Regions from separate parts of the Paenibacillus sp. FSL R5-0701 genome, predicted to be linked through region 1. Evidence: riboswitches for the same ligand, from Rfam matches in the RefSeq annotation. Region 1 holds a riboswitch; the other holds the start of a gene.

Region 1 (5,909 bases):
GGAGTACATCATCCGTGGCTGCTTGTAAAAAAGTGTAGTTAATATCCCCCTGGTTGGTCCATACCGGTTTCCAGGGGATTGTTGTCGGCAGCGTTGTGCCATAGATTTTTGTTGTGAACCCATATTCATCCGTCCGACTGATGTTCCAATCAGAAACGGCAGCATTTCGATTATCCTGTGCTAAATTCCATCGTGTTCTGACCAGTCTGCCATTCTTGTTGAATGTGACCAATAATTGCCCATCTGCCCGCTCATATCTCCAGGTCTGTCCAATACTCATTGAATCACCCGTGTAATTTAGATTGCTTGAACTCTCCTTCCAATCCGGCTCGCCTAACCACCCAGCCACTTGTTTGGAGGTGGTTGCCTTGTCCAGCTTAATATCTGTCAGATGGCGTATAACCAAAGTTGGCAGCGATGCATCCTGTTGGAACCAACCATCCGCCACATTCATCCTCTGTTCTATAGCCTGTGCCTTGATCCAGAAGAGTCCTGGCCGATACGTGAAGGATTCTTTATTCCAGACTCGTGGGGCAATGGAGACCCCATACCATCCTTTCCACTTTGCAACAATAACAGCCTTATCTGTTAGCGCTTTCTCAAAAGACCAGGTTGTAGAACTATCCGGAGCCAGATACAGCTTACTGCCTGATTGGAGCGTGAAGCTTTGGGGAGCTGTTTCCGTCATGCTTCTGCTCTCCTTCAGTGCATACCAACTTGGCAGCCAAAAGTCTCCATGATCGGTTGACTTAAGCTGCACCCACTCGCCTCGAACCGAGGCCAACGTATACTTTTCGTTTTTTGTTGTATAGTATTCAATCCCCAGCTGGTCAGCAGCCACACTGCCATCCCTCCTGTTTTTGAACAGAGGAATGTCATTCATAAGTGTAACGGGTTCTCCTTGTTTGTAGGCCAACTGTGTTGATAAGACTTGAGAACTTGCACCCAAGGCTTGTGGCGTTGTAGCCAACGCTTGTCCTCCAAGCACGACCATTTTGGAATCCAGCAGCATCCATCCCGTCAACAGCACAGCTGATAATCCAGTCATGGTAATCCATTTGTACCCCGTTCTCTGCCAGTCAGGACCCCTCTTCACTCTCGTTCATCCCCATCCATTAGAAGTTATTTCCAATAGAGACGCAGCTATAAGGAAAAAGTTACCGTTTACCTCAATATATTTCTATCTATCTCCCAATATTACCTCACATCCACCATCGTAGCATGATAAGGAAAGGTGACCCCAATGTAATAAGCCGCTGTTAAGGTGAGCATATAATAAAATACAAACCACAGATCAGCTCGCGAATAGCCAATCTGAATGTAATACGTCCGGCTTGCGCCATCCGTGAATCCCTTCGCTTCCATCGCTACCGCCATTCGCTGTGCACGGCGAATACTCTGTGCCAGCAGCGGAATAGCGTAACGCTTAAGTGTACCATACACATTCCAGCGAGAGCCACGTTGCCGTGTTCCACGAATACGAATGGCGTAACGGAGTGTCTGGAATTCATCCAGCAAAATGGGGATCATGCGCATCGCGGCCAGAAAGCTATAAGCATATTTTGCAGGAAGCCGCCACTGCTGCATCAGTGAATAAAACAGCCTTACCGGCTTCGTTGTCAGTCCGAACAGCAAGCCAGCCGCTGCCATGCTCAACGAGCGAAAACCCAAGTGTAGACCGCGATAGAAACTCTCCTCGGTTATGTGAATCAATCCCCACTTATACCATGTGGTCTCTCCCTTACCAAACATCATCATACCTGTGGACGTGGAGATAAACACCAGAATGAATGGTGATGCGTACAGCATCAATCTATACCACGGATGACCTGTCCAGCACAGTAACAGCATCATCGCCACCGCAACGTTGGCCATTACATTCAGATTGTGAATGAGGATAACGATGACAAACATCATCGTCAGAATGATCATCTTTAATCCCGGGTTGACGTTATGAAGCCAGGTTTCACGGTGAGGAAACGACAGTTGCATCAGTTAACCTCCCCTCATCTACCGTCCAGATTCGGGTGCAATATCTTTTTACAATTTCATGATCATGGGTAACCATAACAATAGCTGTTCCTTCACGCCGCAATTGCTCCAGTTGTGTTAACATGGCGAACGTATTACGGGCATCCTGTCCAAAAGTAGGTTCATCCAACAGCAGTATTCGCTGCTCTCTCACCAGTGCAGAGGCAACGCTCAAGCGTCGTTTCTGCCCCATCGATAATTGGTAGGGATGACGCTCGGAGAGGTCGATTAGTCCAAATTGATTCAACATATGATCAGTCCTGGCAAGTCTTTCTTCCGTTGTAAGCCTGCCCCCCAGCAATGAGAATTCTACTTCTTCCGCGACGGTGTTGGTCACAAATTGAAACTCCGGGTTCTGAAATACAAACGCGATTCGATCTGCAAGCTGCTCCGTTTTGCCAGAAGGCTGACCGTCCACCTCATAATGACCTGTTGTTTTCAGGATATTCATCAGAGATAACAACAATGAACTCTTGCCAGCTCCATTAGCTCCGACAATACCAATCCAATCCCCATGCCATACTTTGGCCTGTTCTACCTGAATGAAGGGTCTTTTCCCACGCCATCCGGTGAACTGCTGCAAGTCCAGTGCAGGCTGATAGGCGGGTGATACAGGCGATAAGGATGAGACGTGAGATATGGGGGATATACCCGGTGTATCGGATAAGCCAGACGATTGCTGTGTTTCCACACTTGAGATGCCGTGATCCACACGCACTTGAAGCTCTCCAGAAGCACTTCCCTCTTCTTGCTTAGCTGCCTGCTCGTGCTCATCCCACACACCCGGATACCAGATTCCATAAGCCTTCAGCTTGCCCCGTTCATCCGTAAATACCTGCTGTGCTGGCCCATCCGCCACAATCTTTCCTTCAGGTGATAACACAATGATGCGGTCGACCATATCTACAATCTTGTTTATTTTGTGTTCAACGATGATGATCGTTTTGTCACTGGCTATCCTTCTGACGGTATCCCACACCTGGGAAGTCCCCTCATCATCCAGCAGTGCAGTGGGTTCATCCAAAAACAATACCTCCGGGTCCATGGCAAGCATTGAAGCAATCGCAAGACGCTGCTTCATCCCCTGAGACATGGACTGGATCAATACACGATTCTGTTCAAAGGATAACCCCACTTGTTTCAGAACATATTCAATCAGAGCAGGCATCTCTTCACGCGAAATATTTCGGTTTTCCAGAACAAATGCGATCTCTTCATCCGTAAAGGACATACAGAACTGGGTATCCGGATCTTGAAAGACCACTCCTGCTTTGGCAGGAACCTGAATATCATCACATTTCATCGGAATCTCTACCGAACGTGGAATTAAACCGCTCAAAATTTGCAATAACGTCGATTTACCGGAGCCACTCGGGCCAAGCAACAGCACTTTCTCTCCTTGACGCACAGAAAGAGACAAGCCTTGAAATACCAAGGCTTTCTCTCCCGGGAACTTGCATCTTAGATTAGTCACACTTACCGCTTGCGAATTCCCTTCCCCGTTCATCTAATCCAGCGCCTCATAATCCTGTTTCGATACCGGTCTGAGTGAACGTGTTACACCGGTCAGTTCCAATGCTTTGGCGAGATAATAAGCGAACACTCCTGCAATCAAGATGCTTCCGATGAAGCGGAATCCGATAAATAACGTATAATTCCAGGCCGAGAGTGAATCAATATACCCGTATTGGTAATCCAGCAAAAGCGAAGCCGCTGCGGCTCCTATGGCTGCAAGACAGGTGACAAACAGATTGGTTTTGCGATACAAAAATGCTGCGAAGAATATCTCGGCTCCCAATCCTTGCAACAGACCGTATACAAGTGTGGACATGCCCCATTCACTGCCCAGAAAGGCACTTACCGTTGAAGCCGCAACTTCAGCAAGAATAGCCACGCCTGGTTTACGAATGATGACAAAAGCAAACGTGCCCGCCATAAACCACATGCCATAGATCATCTGCTCCGCATGAACGCCAAATGGTTTCATCAAGTCATATGTAGGTCCCCATATCTTGTAAATCACCCCAAACACTACTGCGATCACGATGGTTACCAGAATATCCGTTAGTTTCAATCGCTTGTTGCCTGCTGTTGTTCCCATGTTCTCTACGTCCTTCCTTTGTTCCCTGTGGGGTTTATCATAATAAACGAAAAAGCCTCCCCGGTTCCGGGAAGGCCATACGCAAAGTGTACAATCCTCACAATGATGTATGGGATGGATGTCGAAAAACGGAATATCAACCAGCTCCCTTCCGCCCTGGCAGATACACCACCACAGTTCAAAGAGGTCTGTTGTTCATTCACGTTCATTCCCACAATTCACCCTTACATATCGCAAATCCATGTTCTCTACGCTGGCATTACCCAGATCAGATGTACGGTCAGCGGCACAAGGCCACTCTCTCAGCCCAACTTCATTGAGCTCCCGGTTCACTTATTTCATTGCTTCTAATGTACATCAGATGGGTATTTGTGGCAATGGTCTCTACAAAAATCAAAAGTTGGCATAGGAAAAGGCATCCCCCTGGATGCCTTTTGGACATACTTCACGATGTGAAATAGCTACCTTATCCGTACACGCCTTCAATCCGTATTCCAATGTATCCCTGTTCTTAATATTGCGTGTTCCCAGACTGGCTCGTTTTCCCTGAAGCAAACCCCTTGAACAACGTTGGTACTTTGGAATAACGAGTATTCGTAATTTTCCCTTGTGATGTGCTGCTGTCTGTACGCAAAATCGAATCTTTTACATTAGAAATGTTGGAATTATCCAGCGTCATGTTAACTGCGAAGGAAGTTCCACCATTTTGGCGAACCAGTTTGCCAATATCATCTGCACGGAAATTTTTGATGTTAATTGTTCCAGCTGCATTCATCTGGAACACTTTATCATAAGCCTTATACGCTGCCCCACCGGTAATGTTAACCGTTCCGGCAGACTTCAATGTCAGTGCATCCTCGCCAACGTCCTGCCAGACCACATTCGATATATTACAGTTGCCATAACAGTGAACACCATCAGCAGCAGGTGATCCGATATTTACATTTTTGAGCGTAGCCCCTGCCTCCAGACGGAAGACTGGCTTCTGATTTTCTGCTTGAGATCCGTCGCCCAGTGTGGAAGGATTGGCTACAAATGTTTTACCTTGACCGTCATAGGTCGTGCCCTTTGGAACAACAATCGTTGAATTTACAACGGTAGGTGCAGCCGCAGCCGGAACGGCACCAAATATGGAAGCAACCAAACCAGCGGACAGCAACAACGTCAACATTTTTTTCATAATTTTATTCCTCCCTTATTCTCTCGTTATTTGGTATTGTACAAGCCTGAGCTTGTACTGGAAGATCGTCAGAGGTGCACCTCTGTCCGACCCACAACCTAATCCTACCAAATAAGGAAGGTAACTAGAATAATCATTAGATCAGATATATCATGACATCGCACAATCCCTGTCATATCGGCATTTTTTGCATGCCAGGTCCCTCAAACAATATGCTGATATCAACCTCAGGTATGCTCATTTGTAGTGTATGTACCCCTCACTTGAATCCCCGATTACAAAGAAAGACCACTACATTTGTCTCCAAATGTGTGATCTTGAATGTCTTCTGGCTTCCTCATATAAGATATCAGGCTCCGAATCTCTGACGATAACCGCACTTTCGACACAACTCTTCCACAGCTTCACGTTTGGAGAAGCCATATACCAGATTGTTCGCTCGCTCACCCTCAATAATCTCCGAGAATGACTTCTCGTGCACATTACCAAGGTTAATGACACCCTCACCATCAAGACAGCATGGAACCACCGTTCCATCGACAAGCACAGCTGCCTGACCACGTAATGCATGGCAGAAGCCTTTGCCGTCATCTTCAG
Region 2 (5,909 bases), 490 kb from region 1:
CATGACAAATGATTTGCCGTGTATGGAATAAGGGCCTTGGTATTCATAAATGGCCAGATTGGTATCAAGCAACCGTTTCTTAGAGCTTAAGTATCCCGCGAAAGCCAAAGGGTTAGGGGTCTGCTGGATTGAATTGGTTACCATGACCCATTCTGCTTTTGGATTCATCGACAGATGTACGGCTTTCTTCATTTTCTTGGTAGGAATGGCATATGGCGTCTGAAGGTACACCTTCGACTTTGCTTGATTGGCGAAATGAACAAATGCTCTCCACATGATCGGGTCTTTATACAGCCTTTGGATTGGATTGTGAATGAAAGCGACGTGGTCGGAACGAAGAGCCTCTTGAGCCCATTCCTTCGGCAACACTTTAACAAAAGGATCGCTCTGAGCCCGAGCTTTTTTATATAACTGAGCCAGCCGAGCCAGCTCTTTTAACCCCTTTGCATGATGTTGACGTTTGGCATGTTTTTCTGGTTTGGTGAATGGATGTTCCCATAACAGATCTATATATTTTTTCATTTCAACAACTGTGCTGTTCGTATTATGGTTTGGATTGTAAACAAGGACATCCCGATCGAATACATAGTCTTTTTTGGGTTGCAATGCCATGTATCTATCACCAATATTTTGGCCGCCAATGATGCCATATGTGTTGTCGACAAGAAAGATCTTGTCATGCAGACGGTTATGCCATGTCCATGGCATAACTATGTTGAGTGGTTCATAATACCTTAACTCCACATTGGGGTGAGCTGCAATGGCATCTGGAATATCACGCAATTCTCCGCGCATGTTGTGAAAAATCCCGTCTAAAACGATTCGAACATGAACACCCCGATCAGCTGCATCGAATAAAGCAGCAAAAAAGAGTTGAGATGTTTTTCCTTTTTGGATGGAGTAATAAGCCAGGTCGATGCTTGTTTTCGCCTCTCGAATGGTCTGGATTCTCACCTGACCGGATTGAAAGCCGTCCTCCAAGAGCAGTACGCGATCTGTCGTACTTCCTGCGGTTAACAATTTTTGCATATCCGTATTTTCAATAGTAGATGGAGACGGAACCAAAAATAAAAGGTAAGCTGTGAAAAAAACGTAGACACAATAGGACAGAATAATTGCGAATATGGTTTTAAGGATCATTCAGTACGCCCCCATTTTTATGTAAAAAGTAATTATTTGTATAGCAGTACTATCTCCTTTTGTATCTAAATTATGTTGTTTAAATGAAGCAAGCGTCTCCGGTCAAGGTCAATCGATCAAAAGCTGATCGCTGAAATAGGGAAAGCAGCCCTGATGCGACGAGATATCAAACATCGGATTTGATCCAAGTATTTGTGGGGAGCCTTCCAGATCTTCAGCACTTAGGCTATGGCCCACTATCCGATGCTTTTGCACTCAGCCAGATTGCCTTATATGATTCGCCACGATAATTATTGAAAATAACACATCTAAACAGGCTGATATACATATGTATAACGACCTGTTTGATAAGTTCATACGTGTCCCCATCCAGTTCCTGACTGGACACGTTCCACCCGCTGGCCTATAATTACACCTAGTAATGCCCGTAACTTCATAGTTTCCCAGGGGAGTCGGAATTGGCCGGCTGAGAGTGTATCCCACCAAGATACTAACCCTTAGACCTGATCTGGATCATGCCAGCGTAGGAATCGGAGTATATCGAAATGGCACAGCCCTATGGCTGAACGCCACCTCTCTAACGCCTGCACGCGTCCCGGAATACGGGACGCTTTTTTAATGTTCTTTTATATAGCCAGAGAGCTAAAAAAGTGACGTTATCCAGATCTCAACTGGTATAAATCTGTCGATTTATGCAAGATGATTGGATATGAAGCCAAGGAGTACCCCGGGCCAATCGGCCGGACATACCGAAGGAGAGAACCACAGATGAAATGGCGTAAAACGATGGGATTGTTGCTCTTATGCGTGCTTATGGTGACTGTAGCCGCATGTGGTGGCAAAGAAGCTGCCCCAGCTGGGCAGAACGGCAACACAAATACGGAAAGCAGCAACGAAGGTGACACTGCCGCCCTGAAAGATATTAAAGTGGTGCTCGACTGGACACCAAATACGAATCATACCGGCCTGTATGCGGCTGTAGATCAAGGTTTTTACAAGGCCGAAGGCTTGAACGTGGAGGTTGTACAACCAGGTGCCGGTGGCGCAGATACGATGGTTGCCTCCAATGAAGTACCGTTTGGCGTAAGTTATCAGGAGAGTGTAACTCAAGCCCGCACACAGGGTGTTCCATTGGTCTCCATCGCAGCAGTTATTCAGCATAATACATCCGGGTTCGCTGCTCCGGCAGATCGGAATATCAAATCACCGAAAGATTTTGAGGGTAAAACCTATGGCGGTTGGGGTTCCCCTGTGGAAGAAGCCGTGATGCAATCCATTATGGAAGGCGACGGAGCCGATGTATCGAAAGTGAAAAACATTAACATGGGTGACGCTGACTTTTTCACCGCAGTGAAACGGGATATTGATTTCGCGTGGATTTTCTACGCCTGGACAGGCATTGAAGCCGAACTGCGCGGGGAACCGATCAACATGTTATATGTGAAGGATTATTCAGAAGCATTGGATTACTACACGCCTGTCCTCGTAACCAACGAGCAAACGATCCAAAACGACCCTGAGTTGGTGAAAGCATTCCTGAAAGCCACCTCCGAAGGGTATCAATATGCGATTGATCATCCCGAAGACGCAGCCAACATTCTGATCAAGGCCGTCCCTGATCTGGATAAAGACCTCGTGCTGGCAAGCCAGAAATGGCTTAGTCCAAAGTACACAGATGACGCCCCGCGCTGGGGAGAACAAAAACAGGAAGTGTGGCAAAACTACACTGACTGGATGTTTAGCAAAAAACTGCTGGATGAACAGATCGATGTGAGCAAGGCATATACAAACGAGTTTTTACCCCAATAAAAATTGCTTAAGTTTAACTTTTTTACACAAGAACGAAGAGTGCAGAACCCATCTGAAGAAACAAAGTGTTCGCCTTTATCTCCGGATTTCCCCCATTGAAAATGGATTCAAGAAATCTGGGGATAACAGCGATCGGAAGAGGGTACTGCAATCGGAGTGATAAGTGTAAACCTGGTTCAATTCATGCAATTTATCACGAAAGGAGCCGTGATCTCTCATGGCAAGCACATTACTTAGCATTCAGGTTATCCCGAAAACGCCAAATGGCGAGAACTCTTATCCTTACGTAGATCGCGCCATTGAAGTTATTCAGCAATCCGGCCTGAAATATCAGGTGAACGCACTCGACACCACGATGGAGGGGGAACTGGAGGAACTGCTGGAGGTTGTCCGCAAGATGCACGAGGTACTCGTGGAGGCTGGCAGCCCAAGCATCATCTCCCAGATCAAAATCGCCCATAGCCCTACTGGCTTCAGCATGGATACCCTGACGGAGAAGTATCGCTAATGCATGCCTATTTCAAAAGTGTATGGCCGCCCATTGTGGCGGTTATTCTCTTTATAGCGATATGGCAGGGAGCCGTCTCCCTCTTCCATATTGAGAAATGGATGCTGCCTGCACCGTCCGATATCGCCCGCGAAGCAGCAACTCAGGCCGAACGGCTTGGCATGCACGCTTCCGCAACCATTCAGTTAACGCTTATCGGATTCGCCGCTGGAACAGCGGTTGGATTACTGATTGCGATGGTGCTGCATTTGGTCCCTTTTCTCAAGTCAGCCCTGTACCCTCTACTTATTCTTAGTCAAAATATCCCGACCATCGCGCTCGCGCCGCTCCTGTTAATCTGGTTCGGATTCGGACTGTTGCCCAAGCTGATTACCATCATCCTGGTCTGTTTCTTCCCCGTCGCAGTGGCGGCCATGGACGGCTTGACCCGTACTGACGCGGCCATGATGAACTATATGCGCATGGCTGGTGCGAAACGTCATCATTTCTTCTGGAAGCTGGAGCTCCCCCATGCGCTGCCATCCGTGTTCTCCGGTGTCAAAATCGCCGCTACCTATAGCGTGATGGGTGCCATCATTGCCGAATGGATTGGTGCAGACAAGGGTATTGGTTATTATATGATGCTGCAAAAGTCGGCTTATCGTACGGACCGCTTATTCGTGGCGATCATGATTATTGTCGCGCTCAGCTTGCTGCTCTTCCTGTTCATTGCCCTGCTGGAGAGGCTGCTCGTGCGCTGGCGGCCACAGAAGCGGTAGTAAAGCATGTAATCTGTATATAGGAAGTGATGACCATATGAATCGACAACAGGATGAACAAGTCCAGCCTGGACGAGGAGCAAGTGTAATAGAGCCAACGCACGGTGAAAAGTTTAACTCGGCTACGCCTGATCGACCTGCCAACACGACTCCTGCTCCGGTTCCACCTGCACTGGACGTTGTTAATGTTCATGCATCATTCCGTGAACGGCGCAGCAAGCTACCGGTTCTGAACGGCCTGTCCCTGACTGTGGAGCAAGGCGAGTTTGTTGCTATCGTTGGACCTTCTGGCTGTGGCAAAAGCACTCTGTTCCATATCATCGGCGGTCTGCTGAAGCCACAGGAAGGCCAAGTGCTTATGAACGGTCAGAATGTAACGGGACAGCGTGGCAAGATAAGTTATATGCCCCAACAGCCCGCCCTTTTCCCTTGGCGTACCATTGAAGATAATGTACTGCTTGCTGGAGAAGTAGCTTCAAGCGCTCCCCCTCGGAACGAAGCACTTGCAGAAGCTCGTAAGTGGTTAAGCAGCGTGGGTCTTGCCGGGTTCGAGCAAGCCTATCCTCATATGCTGTCGGGCGGAATGCAGCAGCGTGCGGCATTTTTGCGCGCCCTGCTCAGTCCGCAGGAACTCATGCTGCTGGACGAACCTTTCAGCGCGCTGGATGCACTGACACGCAGCGACATGCAGCGCTGGCTGCTCGATATCTGGGAACAGAACCGCCGCTCGGTGCTGTTCATCACCCATAATATCGAAGAAGCATTGCTGCTAGCGGATCGGGTCTATGTATTATCCAACCGACCTGCAACGGTGTTGCACGAGGTACATGTTCCTTTTGATCGCCCAAGACGAGAAGAAATTACGGAGGAATCCGCTTTTCTGGAGCGTAAACGGCAGATTGCACAGTGGATGCGAGAAGAACAGCAGAAAGCCCGCCTATCATAATAGCGCGGGTTTTTAAGTTATTATTTTCCTTTAATGGGTGATCCACTACAAGAAATTCTGCGTAACATAGTTAGAATATAAATGACCACAAGGAGGAATTCCCTCGTGCATTCTCAAGCTTTTGCACCATTAATTGATGCTCATATTCACTTCGATCAGTATACCCCTGACGAACAACACGAGATGCTGCTATCTTTCCCGTCTCAACAAGTCGAGGCAGTCATCGCCGTGTCCATGAATCTCGCTTCTTCCCAGGCCAATCTGGAGCTTGCAAAACAACATCCACGTAACATCTATCCAGCCTTCGGTTTCCATCCAGAACAGGAACTGCCGTCCGTTGTAGAAATGGACCTGTTCTTCCAATGGATCGAGAAGCATATTGGACAAGCTACAGCCATAGGAGAAGTCGGCCTCCCCTATTACAACCGTCAGGAAGCGGAGCAGGCAGGGCAGCGCTTCGATCAGAGCGGGTATATCGAGTTGCTTGAACGTTTCATCCAGCTCGCCAAAAAGCACAACAAACCACTTGTCCTTCATGCGGTATACGAAGATGCGGATATCGTCTGTGATTTGCTGGAGCAAAATCAGTTCCGACGCGCCCATTTCCACTGGTTCAAGGGTTCTCGCGAAACCATAAGGCGTATGGCTGATAATGGCTATTTCATCTCTTTCACGCCAGATATTCATTACGAAGAAGAGATTCGTGAACTCGCCCGGCAATATCCATCGGAACAAGTCATGGCCGAGA

Evidence for each region. Region 1 has a riboswitch for thiamine pyrophosphate ahead of MKZ13_RS04430 (ECF transporter S component). Riboswitches for the same ligand answer to the same signal wherever they lie in the genome.
Region 2: linked by a shared signal. The riboswitch ahead of MKZ13_RS02305 (ABC transporter substrate-binding protein) and the one ahead of MKZ13_RS04430 (ECF transporter S component) in region 1 are both predicted to bind thiamine pyrophosphate.

What each region holds. Positions count from the first base shown of each region.
Region 1 covers NZ_CP150230.1:962,107-968,015, reverse strand. The annotation lists gene MKZ13_RS04445 (PQQ-binding-like beta-propeller repeat protein) at 1-1,048, opposite strand, end outside; gene MKZ13_RS04440 (energy-coupling factor transporter transmembrane component T) at 1,198-1,992, opposite strand; gene MKZ13_RS04435 (ABC transporter ATP-binding protein) at 1,967-3,538, opposite strand; gene MKZ13_RS04430 (ECF transporter S component) at 3,539-4,132, opposite strand; TPP riboswitch at 4,361-4,471, opposite strand; gene MKZ13_RS04425 (pectate lyase) at 4,644-5,312, opposite strand; gene MKZ13_RS04420 (radical SAM/SPASM domain-containing protein) at 5,662-5,909, opposite strand, start outside.
Region 2 covers NZ_CP150230.1:471,471-477,379, reverse strand. The annotation lists gene MKZ13_RS02310 (phospholipase D family protein) at 1-1,140, opposite strand, end outside; TPP riboswitch at 1,576-1,688, shown strand; gene MKZ13_RS02305 (ABC transporter substrate-binding protein) at 1,909-2,949, shown strand; gene MKZ13_RS02300 (thiamine-binding protein) at 3,167-3,457, shown strand; gene MKZ13_RS02295 (ABC transporter permease) at 3,457-4,215, shown strand; gene MKZ13_RS02290 (ABC transporter ATP-binding protein) at 4,253-5,161, shown strand; gene MKZ13_RS02285 (TatD family hydrolase) at 5,243-5,909, shown strand, end outside.